3 regions of the Streptomyces sp. NPDC001728 genome follow, and region 2 is predicted to be linked to each of the others. Evidence: riboswitches for the same ligand, from Rfam matches in the RefSeq annotation. Region 2 holds a riboswitch; each other region holds the start of a gene.

Region 1 (10,022 bases), on a different contig from region 2:
CCAAGACGATCTCCGGCGGGATCATCAACGAAGAGGGCATCCGCACAGAGGTGATCTTCGCCGCGCTGGTCGGCGCCATCCTGTGGAACCTGCTGACCTGGCTGCTCGGACTGCCGTCCAGCTCCTCCCACGCCCTCTTCGGCGGTCTCATCGGCGCCGCGGTCATGTCGGCCGGCTGGTCGGCCGTGAACGGCCCGACGATCGTCACCAAGGTCCTCATCCCGGCCGTCGCCGCGCCGATCGTGGCCGGTCTCGCCGCGATGCTGGCCACCCGGCTGACGTACCGGATCGGCGCGAAGACCGACGAGAAGCACACCGCCAAGGGCTACCGGGTCGGCCAGATCGCCTCCGCCGGTCTCGTCTCCCTCGCCCACGGCACCAACGACGCCCAGAAGACGATGGGCATCATCACCCTGGCCCTGGTCACCCAGGGCGTCGTCGCCCCCGGCGCCAACCCGCCGCTCTGGGTCGTCGTCTCCGCCGGCATCGCGATCGCCCTCGGCACCTACCTCGGTGGCTGGCGCATCATCCGCACCATGGGCAAGGGCCTCACCGACCTCCGGCCGCAGCAGGGCTTCGCCGCCCAGACCAGCGCCGCGACGGTCATCCTGGCCTCCTCGCACCTCGGCTTCTCCCTCTCCACCACCCAGTCCTGCTCGGGTGCCGTGATGGGCGCCGGTCTCGGCCGCAAGGGCGGTGTCGTCCGCTGGTCGACCGCGACCCGGATGTTCGTCGCCTGGGGTCTGACCCTGCCCGCCGCGGCCCTGGTCGGCGCCGGTGCCGAGTTCCTCACCAAGCAGGGCCCCTGGGGCATCGCCGCCGTCGCGGTCCTGCTGATCGCCGGCTCCGGCGTCATCTGGTCGCTGTCCCGCCGCAAGCCGGTCGACCAGCACAACGTCACCGCCGACGACCTCGACGCCGAGACCGAGCCCGCGGGTGTGGTGACCACCGCCATCGCGGCCGTCATCCCGCCGCCGCCGGCCGGTTCCGTCGCCGCCGTCAGCGACGAGGACCTCAAGACCACCATCCCCGCGCCGGCCCCGACCGACCCGAGCGCTCCCCCGGCCCCCGCCGCAGCGGTGTAAGGAACGAACGACATGAAGATCGACTGGGCAGCCCTCGGCTCCGTCTTCGGAGTCAGCCTCGTGGCGACCGTCGCCCTGGTGGGCCTCTTCACCCTCGGCATCATCGGCCTCTCCAAGCAGGAGCGGGCCGCCGCTCAGGGAGGCTCCGCCGCCCTGGCCCGCACCGGCGCCTACGCCTGCTTCGCCCTGTGCCTCGCGGCCGTGGCGTACGGCATCTACCTGATCGTCGCCTGACGGTCCGCAAAACACGACGGCCGGGCGGTCCGCACCTCGCGTGCGGGCCGCCCGGCTGTCGTGTTTGTGGCGCTTCGCACAGTGACGCGATGCAGGTCAAGGGTGAGTTGACGGCTGTTCTCGGGCCGTGGTGGACTGCCGAGGCCATTACGGAGGCAGTAGAGGAAGTCCGGTGCGAATCCGGCGCGGTCCCGCCACTGTGACCGGATCCGAAGGGTCCGGGAGTCAGGAACTCTCGCCGCCGGTCACGTCGATCCAGGGCGCGGACCCTGAGTGAGGACACAGCGCCATGCCCGGCCGCAGCCCCAGACCTTCCAGCGCCACCGCCGTCTTCGCGTACGGCGCCGCCGCGGGCCTCGCCCTCGACCTGCTCGTCGGCGACCCCCGCCGCGGCCATCCCGTCGCCGCGTTCGGCCGGGCCGCCGCCGGGGTCGAACGGGCCCTGTGGCACGACCACCGCGGCTGGGGCGCCCTGCACACCGCCGTCTGCGCCGGCTCCACCGCCGCCCTCGGCGCGCTCGCCGCCCGGACCGTACGGAACCGGCCGGCCGCTTCGATCGCCCTCACCGCCGCCTCCGTCTGGGCCGCCGTCGGCGGTACGACCCTGGGGCGGGAGGCCCGCGCGATCGGCGGCGCCCTCGCCGCCGGGGACCTGGAGGTGGCCCGGGAACGGCTGCCCCACCTGTGCGGGCGCGACCCGCACTCCCTGGACGGACCGGCGATGGCCCGCGCGGTCGTCGAGTCGGTCGCCGAGAACACCTCCGACGCCGTGGTCGGCGCCCTCTTCTGGGGCGCGGTCGCGGGCGTGCCGGGCCTCGTCGCCTTCCGGGCCGTCAACACCCTCGACGCCATGGTCGGCCACAAGTCCCCCCGCCACCGCCGCTTCGGCTGGGCCTCCGCCCGCCTCGACGACCTGGCCGGCTGGCCCGGCGCCCGGCTGACGGCCGTGGCCGCGACGCTCGCCGGAGGGGACCCGCGCGGGGCCGCACGGGCCTGGCGGGCGGACGCGGCGAAGCACCCGAGCCCCAACGCGGGCCCCGTCGAGGCCTCCTTCGCGGGCGCGCTCGGCGTACGGCTCGGCGGGACCCTCTCGTACGCCGGAAGGACCGAGCACCGGCCCGTCCTGAACGGGCGGGGGCGGCCCGTCGAGGTCACCGACATCGACCGGGCGGTCCGGCTGTCCCGCCGGGTCACCGGACTGACCCTGGCCGCCTGTGTGGGCGGCCGGATGATCGCGAGCGCGCTGAAGCGGAGGAACGCATGAGGGGTGGGGGGCTGCTCGTCGCCGGGACCACGTCCGACGCCGGCAAGAGCGTCGTGACGGCCGGCATCTGCCGCTGGCTGGTCCGGCGGGGAATCAAGGTCGCGCCGTTCAAGGGACAGAACATGTCCCTGAACTCCTTCGTGACGCGCGAGGGCGCCGAGATCGGGCGGGCGCAGGCCATGCAGGCACAGGCCGCCCGCGTCGAGCCGACCGCGCTGATGAACCCGGTGCTGCTCAAGCCGGGCGGCGACCGCTCCAGCCAGGTCGTCCTGATGGGCAAACCGGTGGGGGAGATGAGCGCCCGCGGCTACCACGGGGGACGCCAGCAGACCCTCTTCGAGCCGGTGATGGCGTGCCTGGAGGAGCTCCGGGGCACCTATGACGCAGTGATCTGCGAGGGGGCGGGCAGTCCGGCCGAGATCAATCTGCGGCGCACCGACATCGTGAACATGGGCATCGCACGGGCCGCGAAGCTGCCCGTGGTCGTCGTCGGGGACATCGACCGGGGCGGGGTCTTCGCCCAGTTCTTCGGGACGACGGCGCTGCTCTCGCCCGAGGACCAGTCGCTGGTCGCGGGCTATCTCGTGAACAAGTTCCGGGGTGACGTCACCCTCCTGGAACCGGGGCTCGACATGCTGCACGGGCTCACCGGGCGCCGGGCCCTCGGCGTCCTGCCGTACGCGCACGGGCTCGGCATCGACGAGGAGGACGGCCTGCGGGTGTCGCTGCGCGGCACCGTCCGCGAGTCGGTCGTCGCACCGCCGGTCGGTGAGGACGTGCTGCGGGTCGCCGTCTGCGCCGTTCCGCTGATGTCCAACTTCACGGACGTGGACGCGCTGGCCGCCGAGCCGGGTGTCGTCGTGCGGTTCGTGGACCGGGCGGAGGAGCTCGTCGACGCGGACCTGGTCGTCGTGCCGGGGACCCGGGGGACGGTGAAGGCGCTCGCGTGGCTGCGCGAGCGGGGGCTCGCGGACGCCCTCGTCCGGCGCGCGGCCGAGGGCCGGCCGGTGCTCGGCATCTGCGGCGGTTTCCAGGCCCTGGGCGAGCGCATCGAGGACGAGGTCGAGTCGAGGGCCGGTGTGGTCGACGGGATCGGCCTGCTTCCCGTACGGGTGCGGTTCGGGGTCGAGAAGACCCTCGCCCGGCCGGTCGGCGAGGCCCTCGGGGAGCGGGTCGAGGGGTACGAGATCCACCACGGCGTCGCGGACGTGCTGGGCGGTGAGCCGTTCCTGGACGGCTGCCGGGTCGGCTCCGTGTGGGGCACCCACTGGCACGGCTCGCTGGAGGGCGACGGGTTCCGGCGGGCGTTCCTGCGGGAGGTCGCGACGGCGGCGGGGCGGCGGTTCGTCCCGGCTCCCGACACGTCGTTCGGGACGCTGCGGGAGGAGCAGCTCGACCGGCTCGGCGACCTGATCGAGGAACACGCGGACACGGACGCGTTGCTGCGGCTGATCGAGGAGGGGGCCCCGTCGGGGCTGCCGTTCGTGCCGCCGGGTGCGCCGTGAGGACCCCAGGACCCGCAGACACACCGAGCGAAGGAGCGATCACCCGATGAGCACCCGCTATCCGTTCACCGCCGTCGTCGGCATGGACGACCTGCGGCTGGCGCTGCTGCTGAACGCCGTCAGTCCCGCGGTGGGCGGTGTCCTCGTGCGCGGCGAGAAGGGCACCGCCAAGTCCACGGCCGTCCGCGCGCTCGCCGAACTGCTGCCCGTCGTTCCGGTGGTCGCGGGCTGCCGGTTCAGCTGTGACCCGGCCTCGCCCGACCCGGCGTGCCCGGACGGGCCGCACGACGACGCGCCCGGGGCCGAGCGGCCCGCGCGGATGGTCGAGCTGCCCGTCGGCGCCTCCGAGGACCGGCTCGTCGGCGCGCTCGACATCGAGAAGGCGCTCGCCGAGGGCGTGAAGGCTTTCGAGCCGGGGCTGCTCGCCGCCGCGCACCGGGGGATCCTCTACGTCGACGAGGTCAACCTGCTCTCGGACCACCTCATCGACCATCTCCTCGACGCCGCCGCCATGGGGGCCTCCCACGTCGAGCGCGAGGGTGTCTCCGTACGGCATGCCGCCCGCTTCCTGCTCGTCGGGACCATGAACCCCGAGGAGGGCGAGCTGCGACCGCAGCTGCTCGACCGGTTCGGGCTGACCGTCGAGGTCGCCGCGTCACGCGACCCGCAGCAGCGGGTCGAGGTCGTCCGGCGGCGGCTCGCCTTCGAGGACGACGCGACCGGCTTCGCCGCCCGCTGGGCCGGCGAGGAGACCGCGCTGCGCGAACGGATCGTCGCCGCCCGGCAGTTGCTGTCCCGGGTGACCCTCGGGGACGCTGCGCTGCTCCAGATCGCCGCGACCTGCGCCGCCTTCGAGGTGGACGGCATGCGCGCCGACATCGTCATGGCCCGGACGGCGACCGCACTCGCCGCCTGGGCGGGGCGGACCGAGGTGACCTCCGAGGACGTACGGCAGGCCGCCCTCCTCGCGCTCCCCCACCGCCGCCGCCGCAACCCCTTCGACGCGCCCGGCATCGACGAGGACAAGCTCGACGAGACCCTGGAGCAGTTCAAGGGCCAGGACCAGGAGCCGGACGAGGACCCCGAGCCCGACGGTCCCGGCGACGGCGGTCCCGACGGGGACGGCCCCGGGGACGGCGGCCCTGGTGGCGGTCCGGACGGCGGGGGTGTTCCGCCGCAGAGCGACGCGCCCGCCGCCGAGAACTCCGCCGAGAACGCCCCCGCGTCCGAGGGCTCCTCCGTGCCCGAGGACTCCCCCGCACCCGAGCCCGCTCCCCAGCACGCCGGGGCGGGTGCCGGTGCCGGTGAGCGCGCCGCCGTGAAGGCCGCCGAGCCCTTCCGTACGCGGATGCTCAGCGTGCCCGGTCTCGGCGAGGGCGCGGCCGGGCGCCGCTCCCGGGCCCGTACCGAACACGGCCGTACCACCGGCTCCGTACGCCCCCGGGGCGCGCTGACCAAGCTGCACCTGGCGGCGACCGTGCAGGCCGCCGCCCCGTACCAGCGGGCGCGCGGGCGCTCCGGTCCGGGACTGGTCCTGCGCCGGGACGACCTGCGGCAGGCGACACGGGAGGGACGGGAGGGGAACCTCGTGCTCTTCGCCGTGGACGCCTCCGGTTCGATGGCCGCGCGACAGCGGATGAGCGCCGTCAAGGGCGCCGTCCTCTCCCTGCTGCTCGACGCCTACCAGCGGCGCGACAAGGTCGGCCTGGTCACCTTCCGGGGCCGGGACGCCGAGGTGGCGCTGCCGCCGACCTCGTCCGTGGACGCCGCCGCCGCCCGCCTCGAACAGCTCCCGACCGGCGGCCGTACGCCGCTGTCGGCCGGCCTCCTCAAGGCCCACGACGTGCTGCGGATCGAGCGGCTGCGGGACCCCTCGCGCCGCCCGCTGCTGGTCGTCGTGACCGACGGACGCGCCACCGGCGGGCGGTCGGCCGGCGACCCGGTGGCGCTCGCCGCCCGCGCGGCCCGGCTGCACGCCGCCGAGGGCACCGCCTCCGTCGTCGTGGACTGTGAGACCGGCCCGGTGCGGCTCGGGCTCGCCCGGGAACTCGCCCGCGAACTCGGCGGCACCGCCGTCACCTTGGACGAGCTGCGCGCCGACTCGATCGCGGGACTCGTGAAGGACGTACAGGCAGCAGCACACGTGACCAGGAGGGCCGCTTAATGCCGCAGGGACAGCCGACCGTCGTACCCGACGACGGTCTCACCACCCGTCAGCGCCGCAACCGGGCCCTGGTGATGGTGCACACGGGCGTCGGCAAGGGGAAGTCGACCGCCGCGTTCGGCATGGCGCTGCGCGCCTGGAACCAGGGCTGGCCGATCGGGGTGTTCCAGTTCGTCAAGTCCGCCAAGTGGAAGGTCGGCGAGGAGAACGCCCTCAAGGCCCTCGGCGAGACCGGCAAGGGCGGCACGGTCACCTGGAACAAGATGGGCGAGGGCTGGTCCTGGATCCAGCGCGAGGTCGCCGAGGGCGAGCAGTCCCACGAGGACAAGGCCCGGGAGGGCTGGGAGCAGGTCAAGCGGGACCTCGCGGAGGAGAAGTACCGGTTCTACGTCCTCGACGAGTTCGCCTATCTGCTGCACTGGGGCTGGATCGACGTCAAGGAGGTCGTCGAGGTGCTGCGTGACCGCCCGGGGCAGCAGCACGTCGTCATCACCGGCCGCAACGCCCCGCAGGAGCTCGTCGACTTCGCGGATCTCGTCACCGACATGTCCAAGGTCAAGCACCCGATGGACGCCGGTCAGAAGGGCCAGCGGGGCATCGAGTGGTAGCACGTCTCGTCATCGCCGCGCCCTCCTCGGGCGCGGGCAAGACCACGGTCGCGACCGGTCTGATGGCCGCGTTCGCCGGCCGTGGTCTGGCCGTCTCCCCGCACAAGGTCGGCCCCGACTACATCGACCCCGGCTACCACGCCCTCGCGACCGGCCGTCCCGGCCGCAACCTCGACGCGTACATGTGCGGTACGGGGCTGGTCGCGCCGCTCTTCGCGCACGGCGCACGCGGCTGCGACCTGGCCGTGGTCGAGGGGGTGATGGGCCTGTACGACGGCGCCGCCGACCAGGGCGAACTGGCCTCCACCGCACAGGTGTCGAAACTCCTCAAGGCGCCGGTGGTGCTCGTCGTCGACGCGTCCTCGCAGTCGCGGTCGGTGGCGGCGCTGGTGCACGGGTTCGCGTCCTGGGACCCGGAGGTGCGGATCGGGGGTGTGATCCTCAACAAGGTCGCGACCGACCGGCACGAGCATCTGCTGCGGGAGGCGCTCGGGGAGTCGGGGGTGCCGGTGCTCGGTGTGCTGCGGCGGGCGCCGGCGGTGGCTACGCCTTCTCGGCATCTGGGGCTGGTGCCGGTTGCGGAGCGGCAGGCGGCGGCGGTGGCTGCGGTTGCCGCGCAGGCGGAGCAGGTGCGCCAGGGGTGTGACCTCGAGGCACTGCTCGCGCTTGCGCGCAGTGCGCCGGAGTTGCACGCGGAGGCATGGGATCCGGGGGTTGTCGGGCGACTGCACGCCGGTGGTCCCGTGGGGCCCACCCTCCCCCGGACTCCGTCCGGGGGGACCCCCGTCGCCCTGCGGGACGATCGCCCACCAAGGCTCGCCGTCGCCGGCGGTGCCGCGTTCACGTTCTCCTACGCCGAGCACACCGAGCTGCTGCGGGCCGCCGGGGCCGAGGTCGTCGTCTTTGATCCGTTGCGGGACGAAGCGCTGCCCGAGGGGACTTCCGGGCTTGTCATCGGGGGCGGGTTTCCCGAGGTGTACGGGGCCGAGCTGTCCGCCAACGAGCCCCTGCGGAAGGCTGTGGCGGCGCTCGCCGCGTCCGGGGCGCCGATCGCCGCCGAGTGCGCCGGGCTGCTCTACCTGGCGCGGTCGCTGGACGGCAAGCCCATGTGCGGCGTGCTCGACGCGGACGCGCGGATGTCCTCGCGCCTCACCCTCGGTTACCGGGACGCCGTCGCCGTGAACGACAGCGTGCTCGCGCCCGCCGGGGCGCGGATGCGGGGCCACGAGTTCCACCGGACCGTGATCGAGCCGGGGGCCGGGGCCCTCGCCGCCTGGGGGCTGCGGCAGCCGGAGCGGCGGATGGAGGGCTTCGTGCAGGGCGGGGTGCACGCCAGTTACGTGCACACCCATTGGGCGGGCTCCCCCGAGGTCGCCGCACGGTTCGTGGAGCGCTGCGCGGGCGGTCCGGTCGCGTGAGGTCAGCTGCCGGAGAGGCCCACCACCAGCCAGATGAAGCCCACGCCGGCCACCGTGCACAGCAGGGTGGAGCGGGCGGGGTGGTCGTGGTGGGCCTCCGGCAGGATCTCGGCGGCGGCCAGGTAGAGCAGGGCGCCCCCGAAGAATCCGAGATAGCCGCCGAGCAGTTCCTCCGGAAGGGTGAACAGCAGGGTGGACGCGGCCCCGACCAGCGGGGCGAGGGCGTCCGCGACGAGCATCCCGAGGGCCTTGCGGCGCTCGTTCCCGTAGAGGCTCGTGATCGTGTACGTGTTGAAGCCGTCCGCGAAGTCATGGGTGATGACGGCGAGGGCGACGGTGGCGCCCATGCCGCCGCCGACCTGGAAGGCCGCGCCGATCGCGATGCCGTCCATGAGGCTGTGGCCGACCATCGCGGCGGCGGCCGTCAGCCCGACCTGGGGGACCCGCTCGTCGGCGCCGACGCCGTGCCCCGCCCGGCGTACGGCGAGGAGGCGTTCCACCGCGTGGGCGAGGAGGAAGCCGCCGACGAAGAGCAGCAGTGCCTCGGGGACGCCGAAGACGTCGTTCCCCGCCGCCTCCAGGGACTCCGGCAGCAGGTCGAGTCCGACGACGCCGAGCATGAGTCCGCCGGCCAGGCCGAGGACGAGGTGGCGGCGGTCGGTGACGCGCTGCGCGACCCAGCCGCCGAAGAGCGTCATGAGGAACGCGCCGAGCGCGACGACTACAGCCATGGGCCTTTGGTATCGGATGGGGTGCCGTACGCGCACCTCGGCGTCGGGGCGCGGCCGGGGGTCCCCGCGGACGAGGTGCTGGCCCTGGTCGGGGCGGTGCTGCGGGCGGCCGGGCTGACGTCCGCGCACGTCCGCTCGCTCGCCACGCTCGACGCGCGGGCGGCAGAGCCGGGGGTCGTGGGGGCGGCGGCGGCGCTGGGTGTGCCGGTGCGGGGGTACGCGGCCGAGCGGCTGGCGGCCGTCCGCGTACCGCATCCGTCGGCGCTGCCGCTGGCCGCGACGGGCACCCCGTCGGTGGCGGAGGCGGCGGCGCTGCTCGCGGCGTGCGACGACGCGGGGCTCCGTGACGTGGGGGCGGACGGCGGAGGAAGGCCTTCCGCCGTCGGGGCGGGGCTTCCCGCGGAGGGGGCGGCGCGTCCGGGGGCCGGTGGCGTCCTGCTCGTACCCAAGCGGAAATCGCGGCGCGTAACGTGCGCTCTCGCCACTTTCGTCCCGGTTCGACCGAACGAAGATGCCCCAGACGTACGGTTGTTGCCCCGGGCGTACGGGTACATCGCTGGCGAGCCTGGCTCACCCCCCACCATCCCCACCCCCCACACGACGGCGGCCATGGACACCTACACGGACAGCGACACACACGACCTGCGGCACCACGGTGACGCCGAGGTCCAGGACGAGAAGCTCATCGATCTGGCGGTGAACGTCCGGACGAACACCCCGCCGGACTGGCTGCGCGAGCGCATCGCCGACTCCCTCACCGGGCTCGCGGCCTACCCCGACGGCCGGGCCGCGCGGGCGGCCGTCGCCGAGCGGCACGATCTGCCGCCGAACCGGGCGCTGCTCACGGCGGGCGCCGCGGAGGCGTTCGTGCTGCTCGCGCGGGCGCTGCCGGTGCGCAGACCCGTCGTGGTGCATCCGCAGTTCACCGAGCCGGAGGCGGCGCTGCGCGACGCCGGGCACGAGGTGGGCCGGGTGCTGCTGCGCGAGGAGGACGGGTTCCGGCTGGATCCGTC
Region 2 (10,022 bases):
GCGTCACGCGGTGGCGCGCCGCCAGGCAGATTCGCGCAGGAGCCGGAGGCCGTTGAGGCCGACGAGGACGGTGGAACCCTCGTGGCCGAGGACGCCGAGGGGCAACGGCAGGGTGCCCGCGAGGTCCCAGACGACCAGGCCGGTGATGACCGTGCCCGCGATGACGAGGTTCTGCACGACCAGGCGCCGGGCGGTACGGGACAGGGCGAGGACCGTGGGGACGGTGGCGAGCTCGTCGCGGACGATGACCACGTCGGCGGTCTCCAGAGCCAGGTCCGAGCCGGCCCGCCCCATGGCGATGCCGGTGTGCGCGGCGGCGAGGGCGGGGGCGTCGTTGACGCCGTCCCCGACGACCATCACCTTGCGGCCCGCCCGCTCCCGCTCCCGGACGGCGGCGACCTTGTCCTGGGGCAGGAGGCCCGCGCGTACGTCCGTGATGCCGATGTCGGCGGCCAGACGGGCGGCGGCGCGCGGGTTGTCGCCGGTGAGCAGCGCGGGCGGGGTGCCGGTGAGCGCGGTCAGGGCCGCGACGGTGGCGGCGGCGTCCGGGCGCAGCCGGTCCGCGATGCCGAGGACGCCCGCCGGGACCCCGTTCATCATGACGAGGACGGCGGTCTGTCCGTCGGCCTCCAGCTCGCCCGAAACGGCTGCGGCGCGGACGGAGAGCGGGTCCTGTTCCCCGGTGAGGAGCCGGGCGGGCGCGCCGACCGCGACCGTGTCGCCGTCCAGGGTGGCGGTGACCCCGGTGCCGGGGGTGGAGCGGAAATCCTCGACGGGCGCGGGCCGATGGCCCCTGGCCCGAGCGGCTGCGACGACCGCGCGGGCCAGCGGGTGCTCGCTGGGGTGCTCGGCCGCGGCGGCGAGGGCGAGGATGGCGCCCTCGCCGGGGCCGGAGTCCGCCAGGGCGCGGACGGAGGTGACGCGCGGGGTGCCCTCGGTCAGGGTGCCGGTCTTGTCGAGGGCCACCACGTCGACCTGGCCGAGGCGCTCCATCACGACGGCGGACTTGACCAGTACGCCGTGCCGGCCCGCGTTCGCGAGGGCGGAGAGCAGTGGGGGCATGGTGGCGAGGACGACGGCGCAGGGCGAGGCGACGATCATGAAGGTCATCGCCCGGAGCAGTGCGTCGGTCAGGTCGGCGCCGAGGGCGAGCGGGACGAGGAAGACGGCCAGGGTGGCGGCGACCATGCCGAGCGAGTAGCGCTGCTCGACCTTCTCGATGAACAGCTGGGTGGGGGCCTTGGTCGCGGAGGCCTCCTCCACCATGCGGACGATCCGGGCGATCACCGAGTCCGAGGCGTCGCGTTCGACCCGGACGCGCAGGGCGCCCGCGCCGTTGAGGGTGCCGGCGAAGACCTCGTCGCCGGTCTCCTTGAGCACGGGCAGGGGCTCGCCGGTGATGGTGGCCTGGTCGACCTCGCTCGCCCCCGTCAGGACGCGGCCGTCGGCGCCGATCCGCTCGCCGGGGCGGATGACGACCGTGTCGCCGACGAGGAGGTCCCCGGTCGCCACGGTCTCCTCGGTGCCGTCGCCGAGGAGGCGGGTCGCGGTGGTCGGGGCGAGGTCGAGCAGTCCGCGCACCGAGTCGGCGGTACGGGCGGTGGCCACCGCTTCGAGAGCGCCCGAGGTCGCGAAGATGACGATGAGGAGGGCCCCGTCGAGCACCTGCCCGATGGCGGCGGCACCGAGGGCGGCGACGACCATCAGCAGGTCCACGTCCAGGGTTTTGTCCTTGAGCGCCTTGAGGCCCTCCTTCGCGGGTTCCCAGCCGCCCGCGAGGTAGGCCGCGGCGTACAGGGGTCCCCAGGTCCACGCGGGCGCGTCGAGGAGGTACAGGGGGAGGGCGGCCAGGAAGAGGACCAGGGCGGCCAGCGCCCAGCGGGCCTCCGGCAGCGCGAGGACGCGGGTGCGGCGGACCGGCGGCGTCGTCACGGCGGAGGGCCGGGCGGGCTCGGTCAGGGTGGAGACCATGGCGGAAGGAGTCCTTCGGGGGAGGGGGCGTACGCGCTCACCCACGGGAGGGTTCGTACCGTCCCACCGTACAGGAATACTTGAACATCCATTCATGTGTTCATTTCCGTAGGATGACGTCCATGGGCCACGGAGCGAACACCACGGACGACGGCACACCCGCGCGCACCCGCCTGACCCCCGAGAACGCGCAGCAGGTCGCCACCACCCTCCAGGCCCTCTCCACACCGTCGAGGCTCCTGATCCTGGCCCGCCTGCGCGAAGGGCCCTGCGCGGCGACCGAACTCGCGGACGCCGTCGGCATGGAGCAGTCCGCCTGCTCCCACCAGCTCCGTCTGCTGCGCAACCTCGGCCTCGTCACCGGCACCCGGCAGGGCCGCTCCGTGGTCTACGCCCTGCACGACGACCATGTCGCCGGCCTCCTCGACCAGGCCCTCCACCACGTGGAGCACCTCCGCCTCGGCGTGACGGACCCGGCCGCCGGGGTGCGCGGGGCGTAGCCGGAGCGGGCGGACAGGCCGGAGGTCCGCTCGTGGTCCCCCGAGAAGGCCGGGCCGTCCCGTCGTGGTGACCGGAAAGAAGGCGGGGCGTGCGGCGATCACCGCCACAACCGGGCGCCCCCTCACTAGAGTCGGTACCGAGTCGACATTTTCTGTCAGCCTCACCTGGAGGTACCGATGCGCATGCTCATCAACGTCCCCGAGACCGTCGTCGCCGATGCCCTGCGCGGAATGGCCGCCGCGCATCCCGAGCTCACCGTCGACGTGGAGCGCCGGATCGTGACGCGGCGGGACGCGCCCGTCGCGGGGAAGGTCGCCCTGGTGTCCGGCGGAGGGTCCGGGCACGAGCCCCTGCACGGCGGGTTCGTGGGGCCGGGGATGCTCGCTGCCGCCTGCCCCGGAGAGGTCTTCACCTCCCCCGTGCCCGACCAGATGGTGCGGGCCGCGGCGGCGGTGGACAGCGGCGCCGGGGTGCTGTTCGTCGTCAAGAACTACACCGGGGACGTCCTGAACTTCGAGATGGCCATGGAACTCGCCGAGGACGAGGGCATCCAGGTCGCCAAGGTCCTCGTCGACGACGACGTCGCCGTCACGGACAGCCTGTACACGGCGGGCCGGCGCGGCACCGGCGCCACCCTCTTCGTGGAGAAGATCGCGGGCGCGGCGGCCGAGGAGGGCGCCCCGCTGGAGCGGGTGGAGTCGATCGCCCGCCGGGTGAACGAACGCTCCCGGTCCTTCGGCGTGGCTCTCGCCGCGTGCACCACCCCCGCCAAGGGCAGCCCCACCTTCGACCTCCCGGAAGGCGAACTGGAGCTGGGCGTCGGCATCCACGGCGAACCCGGACGCGAGCGGCGGCCGATGATGACCTCGCGGGAGATCGCGGACTTCGCCGTCGACGCCGTCCTGACGGACCTGCGCCCGTCGGGGCCGGTGATCGCCCTGGTGAACGGGATGGGAGCGACCCCGCTCCTCGAACTGTACGGATACAACGCCGAGGTGCAGCGGGTGCTCGGCGAGCGGGGGGTGCCGGTGGCCCGGACCCTGGTCGGGAACTACGTGACCTCGCTCGACATGGCCGGCTGCTCGGTGACCCTGTGCGAGGTGGACGAGGAGCTGCTGCGGCTCTGGGACGCGCCCGTGCGGACGCCTGCGCTGCGCTGGGGCCGGTGAGCCGGGGCATGGAACAGTCCGGAGAGACGGGAGAGGCGGACCGGATGGGCGACGGCACGGACACCTTCGGCGCGGACTTCCTGGTCCGCTGGCTGACCCACCTGGCCGAGGCGGTCGACCGCGAGGCGGACCGGCTCACCGAGCTGGATTCGGCCATCGGCGACGCCGACCACGGCGCCAATCTCAAGCGCGGGTTCGCCGCCGTGAGCGACATCCTCGCGAAGGAGCCGCCGACGATGCCGGGCGCGGTGCTCACCACCGCCGGACGGCAGTTGATCTCCACGGTCGGCGGCGCGTCGGGGCCGCTGTACGGCACGCTGCTGCGCCGTGCGGGCAAGACGCTGGGCGACGGCAAGCGGGTCACCCGGGCCGAGTTGGCGGAGGCCCTCGGTGCCGGTGTGGCGGCGGTGTCGCAGCTGGGCGGGGCCCAGGTGGGCGACAAGACGATGCTGGACGCCCTCGTGCCGGCCGTGGAGGGGCTGCGGGAGTCGTACGGTGCCGCCCGTACGGCCGCCGAGGCGGGCGCCCTCGCGACCGTACCCCTGAGGGCCCGTAAGGGCAGGGCCAGTTACCTCGGCGAGCGGTCGGTGGGCCACCAGGACCCGGGGGCGACGTCCTCGGCCCTGCTGTTCGCGGCACTGGACGAGACGGCGGGCGCGGAGGCCTCGCGTACGGAGACGGCGGACCCCGCGGCATCCCGTACGGAGGCGGCGGGCGCCGAGGCCTCTCGCGCCGGGGGGGCGTCATGAGCGGCGGGACCCCGGCCGGTTCCGTCGGCATCGTGCTCGTCTCGCACAGCGCCGCCGTCGCGACGGCGGTGGCCGAGCTGGCCCGGGGGCTCGCCGGCGGCGGCGACCTGGCGCCCGTGGCCCCCGCGGGCGGGACCCCGGACGGCGGACTGGGCACCAGTTCCGAGCTGATCTGCGAGGCGGCGAAGGCCGTCGACCGGGGCGCCGGAGTGGCGGTCCTGGTCGATCTGGGCAGCGCCGTGCTCACCGTGAAGGCGCTGCTCGCCGAGGGCGACGAACTGCCCGGGGGTACCCGCCTGGTGGACGCGCCGTTCGTCGAGGGCGCGGTCGCCGCCCTGGTCACGGCGAGTGCGGGCGGGGACCTCGACGCGGTGGCCGCGGCGGCCTCGGAGGCGTACGCCTACCGCAAGGAGTGAGTGCGCGGAGTGACCGAGAGGCCGCACCGGGTGGCGACCGTGTTGTGATCCAGCAGGTCAACGCACTAATGTCGCAGGGCCTTGGTGTACGGGAAACCGGTGAAGTACCGGTGCGGCCCTCGCCACTGTGATCGGGAGGTCCGGCTCCACCCCCGCGGGGAACACCCTCGGGGAAGCCACTGGACCGCGTCGGGAGACCGTCGTGGTGTGGGAAGGCGGAGACCGGACTGCATGACCGTCAGCCAGGAGACCGGCCAGGGTGCGTTGTCCATCCACGAGGTGCTGGAGAGGGTCTCCCAACCATGCATATAGCCGAGGGGTATCTGCCCCCTGTGCACGCCGCCGTCTGGGGCGTCGCGTCCGCGCCGTTCGTCGTCCACGGGGTCCGCGCGCTGACCCGCGAGGTGCGGTCGAATCCCGAGTCCACCCTGCTGCTCGGCGCCTCAGGCGCCTTCACCTTCGTCCTGTCGGCACTCAAACTGCCCTCGGTGACAGGGAGTTGCTCACACCCGACCGGTACGGGTCTGGGCGCCATCCTCTTCCGGCCGCCGATCATGGCGGTCCTGGGGACGATCACCCTGCTCTTCCAGGCGCTGCTGCTCGCGCACGGCGGCCTTACCACGCTCGGCGCGAACGCCTTCTCGATGGCGATCGTCGGCCCCTGGGCCGGTTACGGGACGTACCGGCTGGTACGCCGCCTCGGGGCGCCGCTGATGGTCGCCGTGTTCTTCGGCGCGTTCGTCGCCGACCTCTCCACGTACTGCGTGACCAGTGTGCAGTTGGCCCTGGCCTTCCCCGACCCGGGCAGCGGTGTCCCCGGCGCGCTGGTGAAGTTCGGCGGCATCTTCGCCGTGACGCAGATTCCGCTCGCGGTGAGCGAGGGCCTGCTCACCGTCCTCGTGATGCGGCTGCTCACGCAGTCCAGCAAGGGTGAACTGGTCCGGCTCGGCGTCCTCGCCGGGCGCCGGACGGACCGGCACGAGGAGGCGGCCTCGCGATGAGCAGGAACGCGAAGATCAACGCCCTGCTGCTGCTCGTCGTCGCCGCGCTCGCGGTGCTGCCGCTCGCGCTGGGGCTCGGGGACCACAAGAAGGAGCCGTTCACCGGCTCCGACGCGGAGGCGGAGACCGCGATCACGGAACTCCGCCCGGACTACGAGCCGTGGTTCAGCCCCTTGTACGAGCCGCCGTCCGGAGAGATCGAGTCCGCGCTGTTCGCCCTTCAGGCGGCCGTCGGCGCGGGCGTCCTGGCGTACTACTTCGGTCTGCGGCGGGGGCGCAGGCAGGGGGCGGAACGCGCGCAGGCGGAGGCCGAGGCGGCCGTGGAGGAGGGGGCCGCCGCCCACGGGCACGGCGCCACTCCCCCGCACGACGACCCCGCCGCCGCGCCCCCGCGCGAGGCCCCCGACGGGCAGGACGCGTAGCCGCCGATGCTGCCGATCGACGCGGCGGCGCACAGCAGTCGCTGGCGCCGCCGTCATCCCGCCGAGAAGGCGCTGCTCGGCTTCGGCCTGACCTTGTGCGCCGTCGGTCTGCCGCCGTGGCCGGGCGCCGTGCTCGTCGCGGCGACCACGCTCACGGTCCTGCTCGGTCCGGCCGGTGTGCCGGGCCGGGCCCTGTGGCGGGCCTTCCGGGTGCCGCTCGCGTTCTGCGTCACGGGAGCCGTTCCGCTGCTCTTCGAGGTCGGCGGCGCCCGGGGGCTCGTCGCGTGGGCGCCTGGCGGGCCCGCGCAGGCGGGCGGGCTGCTGCTGCGGACGGCGTCGGCCTCGCTCGGGGTGCTGCTGTTCGCGTTCACGACGCCGGTGTCGGACGTCCTGCCCCGGCTCGTACGGGCCGGGGTGCCGGCGCCGGTGGTCGACGTGGCGCTCGTGATGTACCGGATCATCTTCCTGCTGCTGGACTCGCTGGCCAAGATCCGGCAGGCGCAGGCGGCCCGGCTCGGGCACACCACACGGGCGGCGACCTGGCGGTCACTGGCCGGTCTCGGCGCGACGACGTTCGTCCGGGCCTTCGACCGGGCGCAGCGGCTGCAGTCGGGGCTCGCCGGGCGGGGTTACGACGGGACGCTGCGGGTCGTGGTGCCCGCGTGTGCGGTGTCCCGCCGGTTCCTCGCCGCCTCCGGCGCCCTCCTCGCGGGGCTCGTCGCCCTCACTCTCGTACTGGAAAGGTTCCTTCCGTGACGTCTTCGCCGCCCTCCGCTCCCGTCGTCGAGCTGGTCCGCGCGGGTTTCGCCTACGAGGACGGTCCCGCGGTCCTCTCCGGGGTGGATTTCGCGGTGGCGGAGGGGCGCGCGGTCGCGCTGCTCGGCCGCAACGGCGGCGGCAAGACGACGCTGCTCCGGCTGCTCAGCGGGGGGCTGCGGTGCGGGAGCGGGTCGCTGCTCCTGGACGGGGAGGAGGTGGCGTACGACCGGAAGGGGCTGACCCGGCTGCGGACGACCGTGCAGCTGGTGGTGCAGGACCCGGACGACCAGCTGTTCGCCGCGTCCGTCGGCCAGGACGTGTCGTTCGGGCCGATGAACCTGGGGCTGCCGGAGAAGGAGGTACGGCTCCGGGTGCGCGAGGCGCTGGAGGCGCTGGACATCGCGGCGCTGGAGGACCGGCCGACGCATCTGCTGTCGTACGGGCAGCGCAAGCGCGCGGCGATCGCGGGGGCCGTGGCGATGCGGCCACGGGTGCTGATCATGGACGAGCCGACGGCGGGGCTGGATCCGCACGGCCAGGAGCGGCTGCTCGACACGCTCCACCGGCTGCGCGGCTCGGGCACGACGGTGGTGATGGCGACGCACGACGTGGATCTGGCGTTGCGCTGGGCGGACGAGGCGGCGGTGCTGGCCCCTTCGGGGCTGCGGACCGGGCCGGTCGCGGAGCTGCTCGCGGACGACGCGCTGCTCGCCGACGCCCGGCTGCGGCGGCCGTGGGGCACGTCGGTGGCCCGGCTGCTCCGCGCGCACGGCCTGTTGGCCCCCGGCGCGCCGGAGCCGCGCACTCCGGAGGAGCTTGAGGCGTGGTCGGGGGTGGCGGCGGGCCGCCTTGCTACCGAGTAGTAGACATCACGCCCCTCTCCTTCTGCAACTAGTTGCATAACCGCCGGGGAGCCCCTAGAACTGGGGGCGAAGATCCTGCGCGAGGAGGCGCCCGCATGACCCCGTACCCGCACCTGCTGAGCCCGCTCGACCTCGGGTTCACCACCCTGCCCAACCGGGTGATCATGGGATCGATGCACGTCGGCCTGGAGGAGACCGAGCACGGCTTCGAGCGCATGGCCGCGTTCTACGCCGAGCGCGCCCGGGGCGGTGTAGGCCTCATCGTCACCGGCGGCATCGCGCCCAACGAGGCCGGGCGCCCCTGGGACGGCGGCGCCAAGCTCACCACGGCGGAGGAGGCGGCCGAGCACCGGCTGATCACCGACGCCGTGCACGGGGCCGGTGGCCGGATCGCGATGCAGATCCTGCACTTCGGCAGGTACGCGTACCACCCCGGCCTCGTCGCGCCGAGCGCCCTCAAGGCGCCCATCAGCCCCTTCGCACCGAACGAGCTGACCGAGGCCGAGGTCGAGCAGACCGTCGAGGACTACGCGCGCTGCGCCGAACTCGCCAAGGAGGCCGGGTACGACGGTGTCGAGGTGATGGGCTCCGAGGGATACCTGATCAACGAGTTCATCGCCGCCGCGACCAACCAGCGTACCGACCGCTGGGGCGGCTCGTACGAGAACCGCGTGCGGTTCCCGCTGGAGATCGTCCGCCGCATTCGCGAGCGGGTCGGCACGGACTTCATCGTCGTCTACCGCCTGTCCATGCTGGACCTCGTGCCCGGCGGCTCCACGCTGGAAGAGGTCGTCCAGCTGGCCAAGGAGATCGAGGCGGCCGGCGCGACCATCATCAACACCGGCATCGGCTGGCACGAGGCGCGCATCCCCACCATCGCGACCTCCGTGCCGCGCGGGGCGTACACCTGGGTGACGAAGAAGCTGATGGGCGCGGTCTCCGTGCCGCTCGTCACCAGCAACCGCATCAACACCCCCGAGGTCGCCGAGGAGATCCTCGCGGACGGCCGCGCCGACCTCGTCTCGCTGGCCCGCCCGTTCCTCGCCGACCCGGACTTCGTCACGAAGGCCACGGCCGGGCGCGCCGACACGATCAACACCTGCATCGGCTGCAACCAGGCCTGCCTGGACCACACGTTCAACCTGAAGATCACCTCCTGTCTGGTCAACCCACGCGCCTGCCACGAGACCGAGCTGGTCCTCTCCCCCACCCGCCGCGCCAAGCGGATCGCCGTCGTCGGCGCGGGGCCGGCCGGCCTGTCCTGCGCGGTGTCGGCGGCCGAGCGGGGCCACTCGGTGACGCTGTTCGACGCGGCGGCAGAGATCGGCGGCCAGCTGAACATCGCCAAGCGGGTGCCCGGCAAGGAGGAGTTCGACGAGACGCTGCGCTACTTCCGCGTGCAGCTCGCCGAGCGCGGTGTCGACGTCCGGCTGAACACGTACGTGTCCGCCGCCGGCCTCGCGGGGTACGACGAGGTCGTCGTCGCCACCGGCGTCTCCCCCCGCACCCCCGGAATCGCGGGCGAGGACCACCCGAGCGTCCTCAGCTACCTGGACGTGCTGCGGGACGGCGCGCCCGTCGGCGAGCGGGTCGCGATCATCGGTGCGGGCGGCATCGGCTTCGACGTCGCGGAGTTCCTGACGGACGGCGGGGAGGGCGCGAGCCAGGACCCCGAGACGTACTTCCGCCAGTGGGGCGTGGACACCACCTACGAGAACCGGGGCGGGCTGCGCACCCCCGAACGCGGTGCGGCGCCGCGCCAGGTGCACCTGCTCCAGCGCAAGGAGTCCAAGGTCGGCGCGGGTCTCGGCAAGACCACGGGGTGGATCCACCGCACCGAACTCAAGCACCGGGGCGTGGCGATGGTCGCCGGCGTGTCGTACGACCGGATCGACGACGAGGGCCTGCACCTCACGATCGGCGGGGAGGCGCAGCTGCTCCCGGTCGACACGGTGGTGCTGTGCGCGGGCCAGGAGCCGCGGCGCGACCTGTACGAGGACCTGGTGGCGGCGGGCCGAGTGGCACACCTGATCGGCGGCGCGGACGTCGCCGCCGAACTGGACGCCAAGCGCGCCATCGACCAGGGCACACGGCTCGCGGCGACGCTGTGACCGCCGTGGCCGACCGCGCCTGGAGCCTGCCGTCACACTCCCGTCGTCGCTCCCGGGGCG
Region 3 (10,022 bases), on a different contig from region 2:
GGTCGGAGAGGGAGATCGTGGCGTAGTCGTGGCCGAGCGGGGCGCCCGCCGCCGCGGCTGCGGCGTTGGCGGCGGTCACCCCCGGGAGGACCCGTACGGGAACGTCCGCGTACTCCGGCTCGCAGGCGACCTCGAGGACGGCCGTGGCCATCGCGAAGACACCCGGGTCGCCGCCGGAGACGACCGCGACCTTCCGGCCGCGGCGGGCCAGGTCGAGGGCGAACTCCGCGCGCTCGGACTCGACCTTGTTGTCGGAGCCGTGCCGGATCTGCCCGGGGCGCAGCACCGGCACCCGGTCCAGGTAGGTGGTGTAGCCGACGAGGACGTCGGCGTTGACGAGCGCGCCGCGCGACTCGGGGGTGAGCCAGGGTGCCCCGGCAGGGCCGGTGCCGACGACGACGACCTCGCCCCGGTCCCGCACGGGAGGCGTGGCGTCGATCCGGGAGGGCAGGACGGCCACCGAGAAGTAGGGGACGGACTCGGGGTCGACGGCCGCGAGTTCGCCGGTGCGCTCGCCCGCCATGAAGGCGCGCTCCACATAGCGGGCGTCGTCGAGCCGGCCGGACCGTTCGAGGGCCCGCCGCACGGTGGGGAAGGTGCGGCCGAGCTTCATCACGACCGCCGAGTCGGTGCCCGCGAGACGGGCCGTCAGCTCGTCCTCGGGCAGGGTGCCGGGGATGATCGTGAGGACTTCCTCGGCCTCGCACAGCGGCTCGCCGAGCCGGGCGGCGGCGGCGCTGACCGAGGTGACACCGGGGATGACGGTGGTGTCGTAGCGGTCGGCGAGCCGCTTGTGCATGTGCTGGTACGAGCCGTAGAACAGCGGGTCGCCCTCGGCGAGGACGGCGACCGTGCGGCCCGCGTCGAGGTGGGCGGCGAGGCGGGCCGCGGCCTCCTCGTAGAAGTCGTCGAGGGCGCCCCGGTAGCCGCCGGGGTGGTCGGTGGTCTCCACCGTGAGCGGGTACATCAGCCGCTCCTCGACGTGGTCCTCGCGGAGGTGCTCGGCGGCGATCGAGCGGGCGATGGAACGGCCGTGGCGGGCCGAGTGGTAGGCGACGACGTCGGCGGCGGCGATGGCCTTCACGGCGGCCACGGTCATCAGATCCGGATCGCCGGGCCCGAGCCCGACGCCGTACAGCTTGCCGGTCACGGTCGTGCCCCCGTCGCCCTTCACCCTCATGCCCTCGGTCCCGCTCATGCCCTCGGTCCCGCTCATGCCTGGATCTCCGCTTCGTGAGCGATGGCGTTGATCGCGGCGGCCGTCATCGCGCTGCCGCCGCGCCGGCCCCGTACGACGAGGTATTCGAGGCCGAGTTCCTGGGCGGCCAGGGCGTCCTTGGACTCGGCGGCGCCGATGAAGCCGACCGGTATGCCGAGGACGGCCGCCGGGCGGGGGCCGCCCTTCGCGACCATCTCCAGGAGGTGGAAGAGGGCGGTGGGCGCGTTGCCGATGGCGACGACGGAGCCTTCGAGGCGGTCCCGCCAGAGTTCGAGGGCGGCGGCGGAGCGGGTGGTGCCGAGTTCGGCGGCCAGGCCGGGCACGGCCGGGTCCGAGAGCGCGCAGATCACCTCGTTGTCGGCGGGCAGCCGCTTGCGGGTGACGCCGCTCGCGACCATCTGCGCGTCGCAGAGGATCGGCGCACCGGCGCGCAGCGCGGCGCGGGCGTCCGCGACCACCCCGGGGGAGTACGCGATGTCCTGCACGAGGTCGGTCATGCCGCAGGCGTGGATCATCCGGACCGCCACCTGGGCGATGTCGGCGGGCAGGCCCGCCAGATCCGCCTCGGCGCGGATGGTGGCAAAGGACCGGCGGTAGATCTCCGCCCCGTCCTTCTCGTAGTCGAACATCCTGGTGCTCTCGCTCATCTCGTGTGGGTCGGCAGGGCGCGGGCCGCCGCGACTGCCGCGGTCAGGGAGGTACGGGGGGTGGGGGCGCCGTCCACCAGATAGGTGTCGTCGCCGGTGGCGAGGACGCCGGTCCAGGCGCCGTACGGGTGCCCGCAGCGGCGCGCGCACCCGGAGAAGTGCACGGGCAGCGGCCCGGGGGGCGCGGCGAGGGCGTCCGCCCGGACGTCGGCGAGGGACTTGGCGCACCCGGGGCGTCCGGTGCAGGCGGTGACCCCGGCGCCGGGGGCGTCGGGGCGGGTGATCAGGCCGTGCGACTCCAGCTCGGGGAGTCTCGCGGGGTCGGTGGTGACGACCGCCCCGCGCCAGGGCGTGAGCCGGACCTCGCCGGCGGGCAGCAGGGCCCGCAGCTGGGCGGCGGTCAGCCGGCCGAGCGGGGCGAGGACGTGCAGGGCGTGCTCGCCGAGCGGCCCGGGTGCGGGGGGCGGGGACGCGGGAAGCGGCGATACCGGTACGGGCTCCGCCGGGATCCCGGCCCGTGCGAGGGCTCCCGCCCAGTCGGGTACGTGCCCTTCGGGCAGTTCGCGGGGCCGCCAGGCGCCGTTCCCGGCGGCCTCGGCGGCGTCGAGGAAGGCGAGGGCGGCGGTGAGGGCGGCGCGGACGGCGTCGTCGGCGGCGAGCCGGAAGACCTGCGCGCCGAGCCACAGCAGGACGGTCCCGCCTTCTCCTGCGACCAAGCTCACATCGCCGCCGAGCCCGGCGACGTCTCCGCGCCCGTCGTCGAGGAGGAACAGGAACCGTCCCGAAAGGGACGCGGCCCGGGGTTCGGCGCACAGGGCGGTGTCCAGGGCGCGCGCCCACAACTGCACGTCCGCGTAACCGAGTCCGTCGAGTCCGGAGGCCGGGGAGGCCACGATGTTGCGGACGCGTTCATGGGTGGGGGAGGGCAGCAGCCCCGCCCCGGCGAGAAGCGCCGCGAGCTCCGCCCCACAGCCGTCGTCGAGCCCGCGCAGCTCCGCGTTGCCCCGCGAGGTGATGCTGATCCGCCCGTCACCGAGCGTCTCGGCGGCGTGGGCGAGCGCCTCGGCCTGACGTGCGGTCAACCGCCCGCCGGGCAGGCGCAGTCGGGCGAGCCGGCCGTCATCGGCGGGATGCAGGCGCAGCGCCCCGGGGCAGGCGTCGCCACGGTCCCGTATGCGAGCTTCGCCCGGTTCGGGCGGCGGGGGTGGGGTGGGCGGCATGGCGGCGAGCATACCCACGGGGAACCGGGCGGCCACCGAGTGTGATCCGGCCGACTCCCCGGCTCCCTCCGGCGCGGAGACCGCACGATCTAGGATGCAGATCGGCATGGGGTCCCAGGACCCCGGGGAGGAAGCCCGGTGAGAATCCGGCGCGGTCCCGCCACTGTGAGCCCGTACCAGCGATGGTGCGGGTGAGTCAGGAACTCCTGCCATCCATACGACCACCCGGGGCGCGGACAACCCCGAGGAAGGCCTGCGCTCGCCATGCTTCTGCTGCTGTCGCACTCCGACACCGATCTGCTCAGCGCCCGCGCGGCGACCGCCGGCTCCGGCGGCGGTCCGGTCGAGTACCGCTTCGCCAACCCCTCCCGGCTGCCGCTCGCCGGTCTCCCGGCCCTGCTCGACGGCGCCGACCTGGTCGTCGTACGGCTCCTCGGCGGGCTCCGCTCCTGGGAGGACGGGCTCGACGCGGTCCGCGCCGCCGGAAAGCCGATGGTCGTCCTCAGCGGCGAACAGGCCCCCGACGCCCAGCTGATGGAGGCGTCCACCGTCCCCGTCGGCGTCGCCACCGAGGCGCACGCCTACCTGGCGCACGGCGGCCCCGCGAACCTGGAGCAGCTCGCCCGCTTCCTGTCCGACACGGTGCTCCTCACCGGTCACGGCTTCGAGGCCCCGGCCGCCGCCCCCACCTGGGGGCCCCTGGAGCGCACGCCCCGGACGACCGACGGTCCGACGATCGCCGTGCTCTACTACCGCGCCCACCACATGAGCGGGAACACCGCCTTCGTCGGCGCCCTCTGCGAGGCCGTCGAGGACGCCGGCGCCCGGGCCCTCCCGTTGTACGTGGCCTCCCTGCGCGCCCCCGAACCGGAGCTGCTCGACCGCCTGCGTACCGCCGACGCCATCGTCACCACCGTGCTCGCGGCGGGTGGCACCAAGCCCGCCGAGGCGCAGGCCGCGGAAATGGGGGTGGCGCAAGGCGCCTCGGACAAGGGCGGTGGTGGGCGACGGGCGGGCGAGGAGGCCTGGGACGCGGGCGCGCTCGCGTCGCTCGACGTGCCGATCCTCCAAGCGCTCTGCCTGACTGGTTCGCGCGCCGCCTGGGAGGAGAACGACGAGGGCCTCTCCCCGCTGGACGCCGCGAGCCAGGTCGCCGTGCCCGAGTTCGACGGCCGGCTCATCACCGTCCCGTTCTCCTTCAAGGAGATCGACGAGGACGGCCTGCCCGCGTACGTCGCCGACGCCGAGCGCGCCGCCCGCGTCGCCGGGATCGCCGTCCGGCACGCCCGCCTCCGCCACATCCCGAACGCCGAGAAGCGGCTGGCGCTCGTCCTCTCCGCGTACCCGACGAAGCACTCCCGCATCGGCAACGCCGTCGGCCTGGACACCCCCGCCTCCGCCGTCTCCCTGCTGCGCCGGCTGATCGCCGAGGGGTACGACTTCGGGCCCGAGGCCGACCTTCCCGGTCTGCTCTCCGGCGACGGCGACGAGCTGATCTACGCCCTCATCGAGGCCGGCGGCCACGACCAGGACTGGCTGACCGAGGAGCAGCTCGCGAAGAACCCGGTCCGCATCCCTGCCGCCGACTACAAGCGCTGGTACGCGACGCTCCCCGAGGAGCTGCGCACCCACGTCGAGGAGCACTGGGGCCCGGCGCCCGGCGAGATGTTCCTCGACCGCTCCCGCAACCCGGACGGCGACATCGTCCTCGCGGCCCTGCGGCGCGGGAACCTCCTGATCCTCATCCAGCCGCCGCGCGGCTTCGGCGAGAACCCGATCGCGATCTACCACGACCCCGATCTCCCGCCGTCCCACCACTACCTGGCCGCCTACCGCTGGATCGCCGCCCGCGCCGAGGACGGCGGCTTCGGCGCCGACGCCATGGTCCACCTCGGCAAGCACGGCAACCTGGAGTGGCTGCCCGGCAAGAACGCCGGTCTGTCCGCCGCCTGCGGCCCCGACGCCGCCCTCGGCGACATCCCGCTGATCTACCCCTTCCTGGTCAACGACCCGGGCGAGGGCACCCAGGCCAAGCGCCGCGTCCACGCCACCCTCGTCGACCACCTGGTGCCGCCGATGGCCCGCGCCGACTCGTACGGCGACATCGCGCGCCTGGAGCAGCTGCTCGACGAGTACGCGCAGATCTCCTCCATGGACCCGGCGAAGCTGCCCGCGATCCGCGCCCAGATCTGGACGCTGATCCAGGCCGCGAAGCTCGACCACGATCTGGGCCTCCAGGAGCGCCCGGAGGACGACGGCTTCGACGACTTCCTGCTGCACGTCGACGGCTGGCTGTGCGAGGTCAAGGACGCCCAGATCCGCGACGGTCTGCATGTCCTCGGCGGCGCCCCGGAGGGCGAGGCCCGGGTCAACCTGGTCCTCTCCATCCTGCGCGCCCGCCAGATCTGGGGCGGCACGCAGGCGCTGCCGGGTCTGCGCGAGGCGCTCGGCCTGGACGAGTCGGCCGCGACCCGCACCACCGCCGACGAGGCGGAGGCCAGGGCCCGCGAGCTGGTCGAGGGCATGGAGGCGGCGGACTGGTCCGTGGACGCGATCCCGGCCGTGGCCGCCGCGTACGGCTCCGAGGTGCACGCCGTACTGCGGTTCGCCTGCGAGCAGGTCGTGCCGCGCCTGGCCGACACCACCGACGAACTCACCCACGCCGTCCACGCGCTGAACGGCGGCTTCGTCCCGGCCGGCCCCTCGGGCTCGCCGCTGCGCGGTCTGGTCAACGTCCTGCCGACCGGCCGGAACTTCTACTCGGTCGACCCGAAGGCCGTGCCCTCCCGGCTCGCCTGGGAGACCGGGCAGGCGCTCGCGGACTCGCTCCTTGAGCGCTACCGCACCGACAACGGCGAATGGCCGACCTCCGTCGGTCTCTCCCTGTGGGGGACGAGCGCGATGCGGACCGCCGGCGACGACGTGGCCGAGGCGCTCGCCCTGCTCGGCGTCCGCCCGCTGTGGGACGAGGCCTCCCGCCGCGTCAACGGCCTGGAGCCGATCCCGCTCGCGGAGCTGGGCCGTCCGCGCGTCGATGTCACCCTGCGCATCTCGGGCTTCTTCCGGGACGCGTTCCCGCACGTCATCGGGCTTCTCGACGACGCCGTCCGGCTGGTCGCGGGTCTGGAGGGCGAGTCGGCAGAGGAGAACTACGTCCGGGCGCACGCGCAGGCCGACCTCGCGGAGCACGGCGACGAACGGCGCGCCACCACCCGTATCTTCGGCTCGCGGCCGGGGACGTACGGCGCGGGCATCCTCCAGCTGATCGACTCGCGCGACTGGCGCACGGACGCGGACCTCGCCGAGGTGTACACGGTCTGGGGCGGTTACGCGTACGGGCGCGGGCTCGAAGGCCGCCCGGCGCGCGCCGAGATGGAGACCGCGTACAAGCGGATCGCGGTCGCCGCGAAGAACACGGACACCCGCGAGCACGACATCGCCGACTCCGACGACTACTTCCAGTACCACGGCGGCATGGTCGCGACCGTCCGCGCGCTCAGGGGCACGGCCCCCGAGGCGTACATCGGCGACTCGACCCGCCCCGAGACCGTCCGCACCCGCACGCTCGTCGAGGAGACCTCCCGGGTCTTCCGCGCCCGCGTGGTCAACCCGCGCTGGATCGAGGCGATGCGCCGCCACGGCTACAAGGGCGCGTTCGAGCTGGCGGCGACCGTCGACTACCTCTTCGGGTACGACGCCACGACGGGCGTCGTGGCCGACTGGATGTACGACAAGCTGACGCAGGAGTACGTGCTCGACCCGGAGAACCAGGCCTTCCTGAAGGAGGCCAACCCCTGGGCCCTGCACGGCATCGCGGAGCGCCTCCTCGAAGCCGAGTCGCGCGGCATGTGGGAGAAGCCGGACCCGGAGACCCTGGCCGCCCTGCGCCAGGTGTTCCTGGAGACCGAGGGCGACCTCGAAGGCTCCTCCGAGGACTAGGTCCTCATCGGGGCGGGGGCGGGGGCCGGGGCGTGTCGTGACGGCCAGGCCGTCACGAAGGCGTCGGCCGGGGCCAGTTCCAGGCGGCGGCCCCGGAAGCCCGCCCTGAGCCGGCGGTCGTGGGAGACCACGACCAGCGTGCCCCGGTACTCCGCGAGCGCCGCCTCGATCTCCTCCACGAGCGCCGGGGCCAGATGGTTGGTCGGCTCGTCGAGGAGGAGCAGATCGGCGGGCTCGGTGACGAGCCGTGCCAGTTCCAGTTTCCGGCGCTGTCCTGTCGACAGGTGCCGTACCGGGGTTTTCAGGTCCCCGGCGGAGAAGAGACCGAGGGCGAGCAGTTCGTCCGTGCGGTCGGCTCCGAAGGCCTCGCCCACCGTACGGGGGTCGGCGGGTGGGGCCGTCTCCTGACGGAGCAGTCCGACCCGCGCGGGTGCGTCCACCGTGCCCGCGTCGGGGGCGAGTTCGCCCGCGAGGACTCTCAGCAGGGTGGTCTTCCCCGCGCCGTTCGGCCCGGTGACCAGGAGCCGCTCGCCCGCGTCGAGGTGGAGGGCGTCCAGCCGGAGCCGGCCGTCCACCCGCACCCCGGCGAGGCCGACGGGCCCGCCCCGGCCGGTCAGCTCCGCGCGGAACCGCAGCGGCTCCGGCGGCGCGGCCACCGGATGGCCGGCGAGCCGGGCGAGCCGCTCGCGGGCGGCCCGGATCCGGCTCGCGGCGCCGTGCGCCCGTGACCTGGCCCGGAAGGCCCCCGCCCCGCTGAACGCCGCCGGCGCCTTGCGGGGGATCGCGGTGAAACGGTCGATGTTCGTGTCGGCGAGTGCCCGGTGCCGGGCCAGTTCGTCCTTCCACTCCTCGTACTCCCGCTGTCTGCGGGCCCGTTCGGCGGCGCGTCCGGTGAGGTAGCCGGCGTAGCCGTTGCCGTACCGGCGGACGGTGTGCCGGTCCTCGTCGACCTCCAGGATGTCGGTGGTGACCCGGTCGAGGAAGACCCGGTCGTGGGAGACGGCGACGACCGTGCCCCGGTGGGCGCGCAGTCGCTCCTCCAGCCAGGCCACGGCCTCGTCATCGAGGTCGTTGGTCGGCTCGTCGAGCAGCAGCAGTTCCGGCTCGGCGGCGAGGACGGCGGCGAGCGCGAGCCGGGACCGCTGTCCGCCGGAGAGCGTCCCGAGCGGCCGGGCGCGGTCCAGCGGGCCGGGCTCCCCGAGCCGCCGGAGGGTGGTCTCGACCCGCCGGTCGGCCCCGGCGCCGCCCCGGGCCTCGTGGGCGGCGAGCAGTCCTGCGTACCCGGCGAGGTCACCGGTCACGGCGAGCGCGGCCTCCGCGGCGCGGATGGCCCGCTCCAGTTCCCTGACCTCCGCGAGCGCGTGGTCGACGGCGTCGCCGACGGTGGCGGCGGGCGGCAGGTCGAGGGTCTGGGCGAGATGACCGAGCCCGCCGGGGACCTCGGCGGTCACGGTGCCGTTGTCTGGGGTCTCCAGGCCGGCGATGAGCCGGAGGAGGGTGGACTTCCCGGAGCCGTTGTCCCCGACGACCCCGAGCCGCTCACCGGCCCGAAGCGCGAGGGAGACCCGGTCGAGCACGGTCCGGTCCTGCGCGGCTCGGTCGTGCGCGGTTCCGTCGTGCGTGGCTCCGGCGTCGTAGCGCTTGCTGACCTCGGTGAGTTGGACACGGAACAAGGGCGGCCTCCGTTGCGTCGACGACAAAGCAATACGAGACGTCTCGTCTCATGTCGTCGACGGTACGCCAGGGGCGACCCCTTCGCAAGACGTTTCGTCTCGTCGCGAGTGGCGTGTCCGCTCAGGCGGAGGCGACGCGCAGGAACAGCGCGGCCATGGGGAGCGGGGTGAGCACCACGACCGGCGCCGTCACATCGTGGAGATCACGGACGCGGGCGCGACCGCCCTGGAGCGGGTCGACGCGGCGGTGAGCGCGGCGGAGCGCGAACTGTTCGGCGACCTGACCGAAGCCCAACAGGTCCTGCCGCGCGGCCTGTTGGACCGGGTCGTCGTGGACCCGGCCGCCCACGACCCCGGCGCCGAGCGGCGGGCCGAACCGCTTTCCCTCCCCGCCCCGGATATTTCTCCGCCCGGCGATGAGTTCCGGCGCCCCCGGCGGTCTACCCCCATGACTGACTCACCACCGAGGAGATCACCATGGCCGAGACCGGCACCCGGACGCTGGACACCGCCGGCGCGACCCTGCGCTACGACGTGCGCCCCGGCACGGGGACCGAGGCGCGCCCCCTGCTGCTGATCGGTTCCCCCATGGACGCGACCGGCTTCACCACGCTCGCCTCCCACTTCACCGACCGGACCGTCGTCACGTACGACCCGCGCGGGGTGGGCCGCAGCGAGCGCACCGACGGCGCGACGGCGTCGCTTCCCGAGGAGCACGCCGACGACCTGGCCCGGCTGATCGAGGCGCTCGGCGTCGGCCCGGTCGACGTCTTCGGGAGCAGCGGCGGCGCCGTCAACTCCCTCGCCCTCGTCGCCGCCCGCGGCGACCTCGTGCACACCCTCGTCGCGCACGAGCCGCCGACGGCCCAGGTCCTGCCGGACCGCGAGGCGGCCCTCGGTGCGTGCGCGGACGTCCACGCGACCTATCTGCGGGAGGGCTGGGGGCCCGCGATGGCGAAGTTCCTGGCGCTGACGGGCCGGAAGGGCCCGTTCCCGGCGAACTGGGCGGAGGAGCCCGCGCCCGACCCGGCGACCTTCGGCCTGCCCGTCGAGGACGACGGCTCGCGCGGGGACCCGCTGCTCGGCCAGAACATGCCGGGCTGCACCTCCTACCGTCCCGACTTCACCGCCCTGCGCGCCGCGCCGACCCGGATCGTCGTCGCGGCGGGCAAGGAGTCGGAGGGCGAGCTCGCCGCCCGCGCGGCGGCGGCCGTCGCCGAGGGCGTCGGCACCCCGCTCGCCGTCTTCCCGAGCCACCACGGCGGCTTCCTGGGCGGCGAGTTCGGCCAGCAGGGCGCCCCGGCGGAGTTCGCCGAGGCGCTGC

What was found. A riboswitch is a leader RNA that binds a small molecule or an ion and turns the genes downstream of it on or off. The one in region 2 is predicted to bind cobalamin.
Region 1: another riboswitch for cobalamin. It lies ahead of ABT154_RS07580 (cobalamin biosynthesis protein); the one in region 2 lies ahead of ABT154_RS19460 (energy-coupling factor ABC transporter permease).
Region 3: another riboswitch for cobalamin. It lies ahead of cobN (cobaltochelatase subunit CobN); the one in region 2 lies ahead of ABT154_RS19460 (energy-coupling factor ABC transporter permease).

What each region holds. Positions count from the first base shown of each region.
Region 1 is NZ_JBEOZK010000003.1:466,759-476,780, reverse strand. Features, by position in the region: gene ABT154_RS07590 (inorganic phosphate transporter) at 1-1,085, shown strand, start outside; gene ABT154_RS07585 (hypothetical protein) at 1,098-1,319, shown strand; cobalamin riboswitch at 1,434-1,573, shown strand; gene ABT154_RS07580 (cobalamin biosynthesis protein) at 1,609-2,583, shown strand; gene ABT154_RS07575 (cobyric acid synthase) at 2,580-4,088, shown strand; gene ABT154_RS07570 (putative cobaltochelatase) at 4,135-6,252, shown strand; gene cobO (cob(I)yrinic acid a,c-diamide adenosyltransferase) at 6,252-6,860, shown strand; gene ABT154_RS07560 (cobyrinic acid a,c-diamide synthase CobB) at 6,854-8,278, shown strand; gene ABT154_RS07555 (ZIP family metal transporter) at 8,281-9,009, opposite strand; gene cobC (Rv2231c family histidinol phosphate aminotransferase CobC) at 9,031-10,022, shown strand, end outside.
Region 2 is NZ_JBEOZK010000012.1:52,956-62,977, forward strand. Features, by position in the region: gene ABT154_RS19435 (heavy metal translocating P-type ATPase) at 4-1,971, opposite strand; gene ABT154_RS19440 (ArsR/SmtB family transcription factor) at 2,094-2,471, shown strand; gene dhaK (dihydroxyacetone kinase subunit DhaK) at 2,649-3,641, shown strand; gene dhaL (dihydroxyacetone kinase subunit DhaL) at 3,686-4,390, shown strand; gene ABT154_RS19455 (PTS-dependent dihydroxyacetone kinase phosphotransferase subunit DhaM) at 4,387-4,806, shown strand; cobalamin riboswitch at 4,872-5,079, shown strand; gene ABT154_RS19460 (energy-coupling factor ABC transporter permease) at 5,109-5,807, shown strand; gene ABT154_RS19465 (energy-coupling factor ABC transporter substrate-binding protein) at 5,804-6,229, shown strand; gene cbiQ (cobalt ECF transporter T component CbiQ) at 6,236-6,985, shown strand; gene ABT154_RS19475 (ATP-binding cassette domain-containing protein) at 6,982-7,851, shown strand; gene ABT154_RS19480 (FAD-dependent oxidoreductase) at 7,947-9,962, shown strand.
Region 3 is NZ_JBEOZK010000001.1:202,261-212,282, reverse strand. Features, by position in the region: gene ABT154_RS00975 (precorrin-2 C(20)-methyltransferase) at 1-1,180, opposite strand, end outside; gene ABT154_RS00970 (precorrin-8X methylmutase) at 1,213-1,866, opposite strand; gene ABT154_RS00965 (ferredoxin-like domain-containing protein) at 1,863-3,098, opposite strand; cobalamin riboswitch at 3,183-3,312, shown strand; gene cobN (cobaltochelatase subunit CobN) at 3,351-7,025, shown strand; gene abc-f (ribosomal protection-like ABC-F family protein) at 7,022-8,698, opposite strand; gene ABT154_RS00950 (hypothetical protein) at 8,820-9,047, opposite strand; gene ABT154_RS00945 (alpha/beta fold hydrolase) at 9,176-10,022, shown strand, end outside.